DNA from 2 places in the Gulosibacter massiliensis genome. Region 2 is predicted to be linked to the other one. Evidence: predicted binding sites of a transcription regulator. Region 2 holds the regulator's gene; the other holds the start of a gene.
The links. Region 2 encodes HrcA, which represses chaperone genes, less so after heat shock. Its sites were predicted from a motif close to TTNGCACTCGNNNNNNNCGAGTGCNAA; they were not measured.

Region 1 (5,352 bases), 540 kb from region 2:
TCCCATCGCCACGCGCTGGCGCTGGCCGCCCGAGAGCTCCGAGGGTCGGCGGTGCAGCAGGGGCTCGAGGTCGAGCAGCTTGGCCGCCTCGCGCACCTTCTCGTTGCGCTCGGCCTTCGAGACGCCGCGCGTCTTGAGGCCGAAGCCCATGTTCTGCTCGACCGTGAGGTGCGGGTAGAGCGCGTAGTTCTGGAAAACCATCGCGATGTCGCGATCCTTCGGCGCGACGTTTGTCACCTCGTCGTCGCCGATGAGAATGCGGCCGTCGTCGACCGGGTCGAGACCCGCGAGCATCCGGAGCGTCGTCGTCTTGCCACAGCCCGAGGGACCCACCAACACCAAGAACTCGCCGTCGGCAATCTCGATGCTGAGATCGTCAACGGCGTTTCGGGTGGCGCCGGGGAAGCGGCGCGAGACACTCGCGAAGGTAACTGCGGCCATACCGAGCAATCGTAGTCGGGTGTCGTTCAGCGCGCGGTGCCACGATGAGCAGACCTCCCATCGAGAACAAAAGGGGTCATATTCATGTCATTTGCAGGTCGCGTCGCATTGGTCACCGGAGCCGGCTCAGGCATCGGCGAAGCCATCGCGAAGGAGCTCGCCGCGCAGGGCGTCAAGGTCGTCGTTTCCGACATCAACGAGGACGGCGCGAACCGCGTCGTTGAGGAGATCACCGGCGCCGGGGGAACCGCCGCTGCCTTCGTCGCGAACACCGCGGTGAAGGAAGACAGCGAGAAGTCGGTCGCGTTCGCGATCGAGACCTACGGCAAACTCAACTACGCCGTGAACAACGCGGGCATCGGCGGCGCGAATGCCCCCGCCGGTCAGGTCGACCTCGACGACTGGGACCGCGTCATCGACATCAACCTCAACGGCGTGCTCTACGGCATGCGCTTCCAGATCCCCGCCATGCTCGAGGCCGGCGCCGCCGAGAGCGCCATCGTCAACATGGCCTCGATTCACGGGACCGTCGCGGCCCTCGGCAACGGCGCTTACACCGCCGCGAAGCACGGCGTTGTCGGGCTCACGAAGAACGCCGCCGCCGAGTACGGCGCGCAGGGCCTGCGCATCAACTCGGTCGGCCCTGCCTACATCAACACGCCCCTGCTCAAGCAGATGCCCGACGAGATGTACAACGCGCTCGCCGCCAAGCACCCGCTCGGTCGCCTCGGTGAGCCCGAGGAGGTCGCCAAGGTGGTGCGCTTCCTGCTCAGCGAGGACGCCTCGTTCGTGACCGGTGGCTACTACCTCATTGACGGCGGCTACACGGCCATCTAGCTCGTTACCGCAGCATCCCATCACCCCGTAGTATGGGATGCTGTTGCCGCCTTAGCTCAGCTGGTAGAGCATCTGTCTTGTAAACAGAAGGTCATCGGTTCGAACCCGATAGGCGGCTCCACGACTTCGCAGGGTTAAGGTGAGTCGCTACCACCGCACCCAGTAAAGGAGCCAGCACATGGCAATTGATCCGCAGCTTGCCGGTACTTGGCAGATCGACAACGCCCACTCCCGCGTCGGGTTCTCGACCCGCCACGCCATGGTGTCGCGCGTTCGCGGCGCGTTCAACAACGTGCAGGGCCAGGCCAGCATCAACGCCGAGAACCTTGGCGAGTCGAGCGTGCAGGTCACGATCGAGGCCGCGAGCATTGACACTCGCCAGCCGGAGCGCGACGATCACCTGCGCAGCCCTGACTTCCTCAACGTCGGCGAGTTCCCGCAGATCACGTTCGTCTCGAGCTCGATTGACGAGATCGGCGACAATCAGTTCATCATCACGGGCGACCTGACGATCCGCGGCATTACCCGTCAGACGTCGATCCCGCTCGAGCTCATGGGCGTCGAGCACGACCCGATGGGCGCAACGCGCGCGGGCCTCGAAGGCTCGCGACGCATTGACCGCCGCGACTGGGACGTCCGCTGGAACACCCCGCTCGACTCGGGCGGCGTGCTCGTCAGCGACAAGATCACGCTCGAGTTCGAGCTCTCGCTCGTTAAGCAGTAGCGGGCACGAACTCCAGGCTGACCGAGTTCATGCAGAACCGGTCGCCCGTGGGGGTGCCGTAACCGTCGGGGAACACGTGCCCGAGGTGCGAACCGCACTTCGCGCAGCGAACCTCGACGCGGCGCATGCCGAGCGTGTTGTCTTCGAGATACTCCACGGCGCCCTCACGCAGCGGCTCCCAGAAGCTGGGCCAGCCGCACCCCGCGTCGAACTTCGTCGTCGCGTTGAAGAGCTCGTTGCCGCAGGCGCGACACGTGTAGGTACCCGGACGTTCCTCGTTGAGCAGCGCACCGGTGAATGCCCGCTCGGTGCCGGCCTGTCGCAGCACCTGGAATTCCTGCGGGTTGAGCACCTCGCGCCACTGTGCGTCAGTGCGTTCAACTTCGTACGACATGGGACCTCCTGGATAGGCAAGTGTACGCGCGCCGCGAGGGCAAAGCGCCCGAGCGCGCGTAGGCTCGGGGCGAGCATTCCGCTTTTAGTTCAACACCACTGAGGAGGCGAATATGCCCGAAGCCGCAGGCGCGCTGCGCCAGTCGAGCCCGCCGCCACTCCACGACGAAGACCGAGCCCTGCTCGAGTTCGAGGCGGAGCATCCTTGCCATGGACGGGCGAAAGAGGACGCGATTCGCGCCCAGTTCGGCTATTCCACGGCTCGCTATTATCAGATTCTCGGTACGCTCATTGAGTCGCCCTCGGCGCTCGTCGCGTATCCGATGCTTGTGCACCGGCTCCGGCGGATGCGCGAGGCACGTCGAGCGCACCGATTCGGCACGGTCGACGGCCGCAACTAGCCCCACCCCTGCAGGAAGATTCAGCACACGTGAAGTACCCCAAGGATCGCTTCGACGACTTCCCCCGCACGCTCAAGCGCCGCGGGGCACACCGCGCACCGCGAACCTGGGCGTCGAAGTTCATGTCGTGGATCGTGGCGATCATCGCGTTCGTGCTGCTCGTCGGCATCGGCGTCGGCGTGATGTGGGCGATTGACAACCAGGTGCAGTTCACCGCCGACATGGGCGGGCAAGAAGAGACGACGTCGCCGACCGAGTCGAGCACCGCCGAAGCGACCCCGACGCCGACCGAGACGGGCCCCACCGCGACGGTGGATGCATCGCTCAGCGTCACGGTGCTCAACGGCATCGGCACGCCCGGCCTCGCGACCGCGGGCTCGGAGGCCATGACGAGCGGCGGCTGGACCGTCGGCACGGTCGCCGACGCCGACAGCTTCGACTACCAGACTACGAGCATTGTCGTCGCGAGCGAAGACCAGCGCGGCGCGGCGCTGGGCGCGCAGGAGACGCTCGGCTTCGGCGAGATCTCGGTCGACCCGAATATCGCCGCTGAGGGCACGCTCGTCGTGATTCTTGGCGCAGACGCAGCCGACGCGCTGCTATAACGGCCTCGTTGCCCTTCCCGTCACGCGAATTTCACGTGCCGGTTGCGCTTGCCACCTAGGGTGCCGCTATGGCTACCGGCATCGTGAAATGGTTCGACGCAGAAAAGGGTTTTGGGTTCATCACCGTTGATGGTGACACCACCCCCGCACAGGAAGTTTTCGTGCACTATCGCTCGATCGACATGAATGGTTTCCGCACTCTGCAGGAGAACCAGGCGGTCGAGTTTGAGGTGACGCAGGGTGACAAGGGGCCGCAGGCCGAGCATGTGCGCTCGCTCTAGGCGGACTCTCCTTGCACTCTCAGGGTGGGAGTGCCAACATTGGTATTAGCACTCCACGACACTGAGTGCTAATCCGAAGACCACTCAGGTCCTGAAAGGACGACACATTTATGTCGAAGATGATCGCCTTTGATGAAGAGGCTCGTCGCGGTCTCGAGCGTGGCCTGAACACGCTCGCTGACACCGTCAAGGTGACCCTCGGCCCGCGCGGCCGCAACGTTGTGCTCGAGAAGAAGTGGGGCGCCCCCACCATCACGAACGATGGTGTCTCGATCGCAAAGGAAATCGAGCTTGAGGACCCGTACGAGAAGATCGGTGCGGAGCTCGTCAAGGAGGTCGCGAAGAAGACTGATGACGTCGCCGGTGACGGTACGACCACCGCAACCGTGCTCGCCCAGGCCCTCGTGAAGGAAGGCCTGCGCAATGTTGCTGCCGGCGCCGACCCCATTTCGGTCCGCCGTGGCATTGACAAGGCCGTCGCCGCCGTCGTCGAGCACCTGCTCAACTCGGCCGTCGAGGTCTCGAGCAAGGGACACATCGCCGCGACCGCGTCGATCTCGGCCGCTGACCCGCACATTGGTCAGCTCATCGCCGAGGCGATCGACAAGGTCGGCCGCGAAGGCGTCGTGACCGTCGAAGAGTCGAACACCTTCGAGACCACCCTGGAGCTCACCGAGGGTATGCGCTTCGACAAGGGCTACCTGTCGCAGTACTTCGTCACCGACACCGACCGCCAGGAAGCGGTGTTCGAAGACCCGTACATCCTCATCGTCAACAGCAAGATCTCGAACGTGAAGGACCTCCTTCCCGTCGTTGACAAAGTGATGCAGGCTGGCAAACAGCTCCTCATCATCGCCGAGGACGTCGAGGGCGAAGCACTCGCGACCCTCGTGCTCAACAAGATCCGCGGCATCTTCAAGTCGGTCGCCGTCAAGGCTCCCGGCTTCGGCGACCGTCGCAAGGCGATGCTCCAGGACATCGCGATCCTCACCGGCGGCCAGGTCATCTCGGAAGAGGTCGGCCTCAAGCTCGAGAACACGAACCTCGACATGCTCGGTCGCGCACGCAAGGTCATCATCTCGAAGGATGAGACCACCATCGTTGAGGGCGCTGGCGAAGCCGCGCAGATCGAGGGTCGCGTCGCGCAGATCAAGCAGGAGATCCAGAACACCGACTCCGACTACGACCGCGAGAAGCTTCAGGAGCGCCTCGCCAAGCTTGCCGGTGGCGTTGCCGTCATCAAGTCGGGCGCGGCCACCGAGGTCGAGCTCAAGGAGCGCAAGCACCGCATTGAGGACGCTGTCCGCAACGCGAAGGCTGCGGTTGAAGAGGGCATCGTCGCTGGTGGTGGCGTTGCGCTGACCCAGTCGGGCTCGGCCATCGACGCCCTCGACCTCGTTGCTGACGAGGCGACCGGTGCCGCGATCGTCAAGTCGAGCCTTGACGCCGCGCTCAAGCAGATCGCCCTCAACGCTGGCCTCGAGCCGGGAGTTGTGGCCGAGAAGGTCCGCGGCCTCGAGACCGGTCACGGCCTCAACGCTGCGACGGGTGAGTACGTCGACATGATCGCCGAGGGCATCCTCGACCCGGTGAAGGTGACCCGCTCGGCGCTGCAGAACGCTGCGTCGATCGCCGGCCTGTTCCTCACCACCGAGGCTGTTGTCGCCGAC
Region 2 (5,352 bases):
CCGGCGGGGCCGATGCCGAAGGTGACCGTGTTGACGTCGATGGCGTCGACGTACCGCTTCTGTCCGAGCGTTTTCGCCCGCACGGCGCGACCGCGGGCGTTGACGATAGCCTCGCCAAACACCTGGGTCGGCGATGGACCCTCGCCATTCGAAAGCAGCTGCTTCGAGCGCGCGATCTCGTCGGGCGCGAGCATGGCGCCCGACCTTGCGAGCGACGCCATCTCGCGCACGAGCCGCTCAGCGAGCTCGACGTCGTCGACATCGCCCCGCAGATGCACCTCATTGCCTCGCACGAGCACCGTGACGCTCGGATGCTCGGCTTCGATCGTGCTCAGGAGGCGATCGCCCGGCCCGAGCAGGTGCAGCATCGAAGCACCCTCAATTACGACTGTTCGTTCAGTCTGCTCCAAGTGAGCCTTCCTCCAGCCCGCCCGCAAGGACGTGCGCGTGTACGTGGAATACCGTCTGACCGGCGTTCGCACCGGTGTTGAACACGAGACGGAAATCGCCGTCGCTGTGATCGCCCGCGAGGCGCTTGGCCGTCGCGACGACGTGCGCGAGCAACTCGGGGTCGCCCGCAGCGAGCTCGGTCACGTCACGATACTGCGGGTCCTTCGGCACGACGAGCAGATGCACCGGTGCCTTGGGGTGAATGTCGGTGAACGCGATGACGCGATCGTCTTCAGCAACGATCTCGGCGGGAATCTCGCGATTGATGATCCGGGTGAAAATGCTCTCGGCCATGCGGGTGAGTCTAGTCGCCTACCAGCGCCCGAGCTTGGTGAACATCGCCGCAAGTGCCGCTGGGCCCGCGGTCGAGGTGCGCAACACATTTGCACCGAGCCGTCGGCGCTCAGCGCCCGCCTCGGTGAGCAGCCCGAACTCACGTTCGTCGATGCCGCCCTCGGGGCCCACCACCAGCGCGAGATCCCGCGCATCCGGCTCGAGCTCGCTCAATGGCGCAGTGGCGATCGGGTCGAGCACCACGAGCCGAAGTGTGCCCGAGAGTTGCGCGAGCTGTTTCGTGGTGACCGGCGCATCCACCCGCGGCACTCGCGCCCGCACCGCCTGCTTGCTCGCCTCCCGAGCGATCGTCTGCCACCGCTCGTGCTGCTTCACGACCTTGTCGCCCCGCCACGTCGACACCGAGCGCTGCGCCTGCCAGGGAATCACCCCGTCAATGCCAAGCTCGACCGAGGCCTGCAGCGCCATCTCGTCACGGCCGCCCTTCGCGAGGGCCTGAACGAGCAGGATCCGGGGGCTCGGCGCAGGCTCGACCGTCGCGTCGGCGAGCGCTCGCGCGGTGAACTCTGCTGCGCCGACTTCGCTCGCCTCGGCGATGACGCTGCCACCCTCGCCGTCGAGCAGGGTGAGTTGTTCCCCGACGCGCAGGCGCGCGACGCCCACGGCGTGGCGCGCCTCGCCGCCGCTCACCGTGATCAGTTCGCCGGAGCGAACCGCGGCAAGACCGGCGGCGAAGTAGGCGTGTGCCACTAGCGGCCGAACTTCCCGCGCAGCTTCGAGAACAGTCCGGGCTGGTCCTTGATCAGGCCGGGAGCCTGGGGGTGCTTGTCGCGGGCCGCAAACTGCTTGAGCAGATCCTTCTGCTTGTGATCGAGTTTCGTCGGCGTGCGCACCTGCAGGGTCACGTCGAGGTCGCCGCGCATGGGGCTGCGCAGGCGGGTCACACCGCGACCGCGCACTGTGAGCACGTCGCCAGACTGTGCGCCGGCCGGGATCTCGAGCTCGATGTCGCCATCCACGCCGGGCAACGTGGCCGAGGTACCGAAAACCGCGTCGACCATCGAGACCTCGACGGCCGCGAGCAGGTTGTCTCCGTCACGCGTGAAGGTGTCGTCTTCGCGCACGCGGATCTCGAGGTAGATGTCGCCATAGGCGCCGCCCGCGGCACCCGCCTCGCCCTGACCTGGAAGGTGCAGGCGCAGGCCCGTGTCGACGCCCGCGGGAATGTCAACGGGCAGGGTGACCTGCGCGCGCACGCGGCCCTGGCCGTGGCACGTGTCGCAGGGGTGCTCGATGACGGTGCCGTAGCCCTGGCAGACGCCGCAGGGGCTCGAGGTGACGACCGGGCCGAGCACTGAGCGCACCTGGCGGGTGACCTCACCCGCGCCACCACAGGTCGAGCACGTGGTCGGGCTCGTGCCTGGCGCGCAGCAGCTGCCCTCGCAGGTCTCGCAGCGCACCGCGGTCGCGATCTCGATGTCGCGATGCGTGCCAAAGATCACATCGGCGAGGTCGAGGTCGACGCGCACGAGCGCATCCTGCCCCCGCTGGGCACGCGAACGCGGGCCGCGGCGCGAGCCCTGGCCACCAAAGAACGCGTCGAAGATGTCGCCGAATCCGAATCCGCCGCCAGCTCCGCCGGCATCGCCGAGGTCGTACTGCTGCCGCCGTTGCGGGTCAGAGAGGGTGTCGTAGGCAGCGGTGACGTCCTTGAACTTCTCGGCCGCCTCGGGCGACGGGTTGACGTCGGGGTGCAGCTGACGGGCCAGCTTGCGATACGCCTTCTTGATCTCTTCTGGGCTTGCCTCGCGGCTCACACCGAGTGTCTCGTAGTGGTCTGCCAAGACCTCTGCCTCCTGAGTGGATGAAATGAAGTGGTTGGAGCCGTAGTCAGCTCGGAGTGTCGAAGCTGCGCGAGAGGTATCGCGCGACCGCCCGAACGGCGGCGATGTTGCGCTGATAGTCCATACGCGTCGGACCGAGGATACCCACTCGGGCCTCACCGTCGGGGGTATAGCCGGTAGCGAGGATGCTCGTCTCCTCAAGCGCCGAGTTGAGGTTCTCGTGACCGATCGACACTGCAACGCCGCGTTCGTCGAGATCGAGTTCCCCGACGAGTCGCAGCAAGACTACCTGCTCTTCGATCGCCTCGAGCACGGGGAAGATCGACGAGAAGTCGTGCTCCGTCAGTGCGAGGTTGGCGGCGCCGGCGATGATCAGCTTGTCGTCGCGGTTCGCGAACACCTGCTGCACGAGCGATTGCAGCACCCGGTCGGCGACACCGCCGAAGTCATCGCCGTCATGCAGCTCGCGCAGCTCGGCCGCGGCGTCTTCGAGCCGCTTGCCAACGAGCCGTTCATTGACGAGGTCGCGCAGCGCGAGAAATTCCTCGTCGCCGGTGTCGCGTTCGAGATCGACGATGCGCTGTTCGACACGGCCTGTGTCGGTGATGAGCACCACCAGCACGCGGCGCACCGACAGCGAGACGAGCTCGATGCGATGGATGTGCGCGTCGAGGAGCGAGGGAAGGTGGCCGATGGCCACGGTGCCGGTGAGCTGCGCGAGCGTGCGCACCGAGCGGGTGAGCAGTTCCTCGGGCTCGAGCGAACCCTCCATGAACTGCTCGATGGCCCGCCGCTGCGCCGTGGTGAGCGGGCGTACGTCGGCGAGCTGATCGACGAAGACGCGGTAGCCCTTGTCGGTGGGCACACGCCCCGACGAAGTGTGCGGCGCTGCGATGAGCTCGGCCTCCTCGAGGACGGCCATATCGTTGCGGATTGTCGCCGCAGACACGCCAAATTGATAGCGCTCCACCAACCGCTTCGACCCCACAGGCTCGTGCGTGGCGACATAGTCGCCGATGATGGCGCGCAACACCTCTAGACTGCGTTCGCTCACCATGGCGACCAGTTTACTTCGGCTTAGGCGAGCGCTCGGGCAACCACGTCGGCAAGCAGCCGACCGCGAACGGTAAGTCGCAGCGTGCCGCGAATTGCGTCGGCACCCTCGATGAGGCCATCGGCGATGAGTTCCGCGACGGCGCGGCGATCCCGCAGCTCCTCGAGCGGCAAACCCTCAACCAGGCGCGAGCGCAGCAGTACGCGCTCGGCGTAGCGCTGCTCGTCGTCGAGCACCTCACGAGCCGCGGCGGGTGAAGTGCCCTCCGCGAGTCGCCGCGCGTATGCCGCGGGGTGCTTCACGTTCCAGAATCGTGTGCCGTTGACGTGGCTGTGGGCGCCCGGCCCGAAGCCCCACCAGTCGGTGTCGTGCCAGTAGGCGAGGTTGTGCCGCGACGGATGCGCGCCATCGAGCGACCAGTTTGAAATCTCGTACCACTGGAAGCCGGCCGCGGCGAACGCGGCATCGGCATACTCGTACATCTCGGCCTGCAGGTCGTCGTCAACCTCGGCGACCTCGCCTCGACGGATCTGCCGAGCGAGGGCCGTGCCAGGTTCAACGATGAGCGCGTACGCCGAGATATGCGACGGTTGAAGTTCGAGCGCGGCATCGACCGAGCGACGCCAGTCGTCGAGCGACTCCCCCGGCGTGCCGTAGATCAGGTCGACGGAGGCTTCGAGGTCGACCGCCTTCGCCGCGGCGACGACCCCTGGCACGCGGAGCGGGTCGTGCGTACGGTCGAGCGTGCGCAGCACGTGCGGCACCGCCGACTGCATCCCGAAACTCACGCGGGTAAAGCCGCCCTCACGCAGGGCCGAGAGATAGTGGGCGTCGACCGAGTCGGGATTCGCCTCGGTCGTAACCTCGGCGCCCTCGACGATGCCGAAGGTGTCGCGGAGCGAACCGAGCGTGCGCACCAGGTCGGCGGCAGGTAGCAGCGTCGGCGTGCCGCCGCCAAAGAACACGGTGCTGAGCGGCTCACGATGCCCGACCTGGTCGAGCACGGCCCGAGCGAGCGCGATCTCTTGCGCCACCGCATCCGCGTAGCTTGCCTGGCTCACGCCCCGCAGCTCGGTCGCTGTGTAGGTGTTGAAGTCGCAATAGCCGCAGCGAACGCGACAAAACGGGATGTGCACGTACGCCCCGAATTGCCGACCCGCGAGGCCCTCCGTGACGGACCCGGGCAGCGAGCCGTCCTGCGGCACCGGGGCGCCGTCGGGCAGCGCGCTAGGGGGCAACGCGACCGTTCGCCTGGAACACCTCGGCGGTCACGGGCATGTGCTGCGACCAGAGGTCTTCCATTTTCTCGGCGCACATCTCAATCTCGCGCTGCGGGAATGACGGGAACGTCGAGCCCTCGGCCTTGCGCCGCAGCGAGAGGAAGTTCATGAGCGAGCGGGCGTTCATCGTCACGTACATCGACGAGTAGATATTCAGCGGGAGCACGGTGCGCGCGACCTCGCGAGCGACGCCGGCGTCGAGCATCCGCTGGTAGCTCGCGTAAGCGGCCTCGGACTGGCCGCGCACCTCGGATTGCACGAGCTCGACCTGTTCGGCGCTGCCGGGGAAGAACTCGTACTTGCCGGGACGACCCTCCTGGCGGAGGTTGCGCTCGGCGTCCGGTACGTAGAACACCGGTCGCAGCTCGCGGTAGCGGCCCGACTCTTCGTTGTAGCTCGCCATGCGGTGGCGCTGGAATTCACGGAAAAC

Region 1: a site for HrcA is predicted at 3,728-3,754, ahead of groL (chaperonin GroEL). Genes of this name have one in related genera too.

The regions. Positions count from the first base shown of each region.
Region 1 covers NZ_UYZX01000001.1:926,686-932,037, reverse strand. Annotated here, with positions in the region: gene EJL01_RS04515 (ABC transporter ATP-binding protein) at 1-441, opposite strand, end outside; gene EJL01_RS04510 (SDR family NAD(P)-dependent oxidoreductase) at 526-1,278, shown strand; tRNA gene EJL01_RS04505 (tRNA-Thr) at 1,324-1,399, shown strand; gene EJL01_RS04500 (YceI family protein) at 1,457-2,002, shown strand; gene msrB (peptide-methionine (R)-S-oxide reductase MsrB) at 1,992-2,396, opposite strand; gene EJL01_RS04490 (DUF3263 domain-containing protein) at 2,509-2,796, shown strand; gene EJL01_RS04485 (LytR C-terminal domain-containing protein) at 2,826-3,401, shown strand; gene EJL01_RS04480 (cold-shock protein) at 3,470-3,682, shown strand; gene groL (chaperonin GroEL) at 3,793-5,352, shown strand, end outside.
Region 2 covers NZ_UYZX01000001.1:381,940-387,291, forward strand. Annotated here, with positions in the region: gene EJL01_RS01865 (PhoH family protein) at 1-368, opposite strand, end outside; gene EJL01_RS01870 (histidine triad nucleotide-binding protein) at 397-744, opposite strand; gene EJL01_RS01875 (16S rRNA (uracil(1498)-N(3))-methyltransferase) at 763-1,494, opposite strand; gene dnaJ (molecular chaperone DnaJ) at 1,494-2,588, opposite strand; gene hrcA (heat-inducible transcriptional repressor HrcA) at 2,635-3,645, opposite strand; gene hemW (radical SAM family heme chaperone HemW) at 3,666-4,880, opposite strand; gene thyX (FAD-dependent thymidylate synthase) at 4,870-5,352, opposite strand, start outside.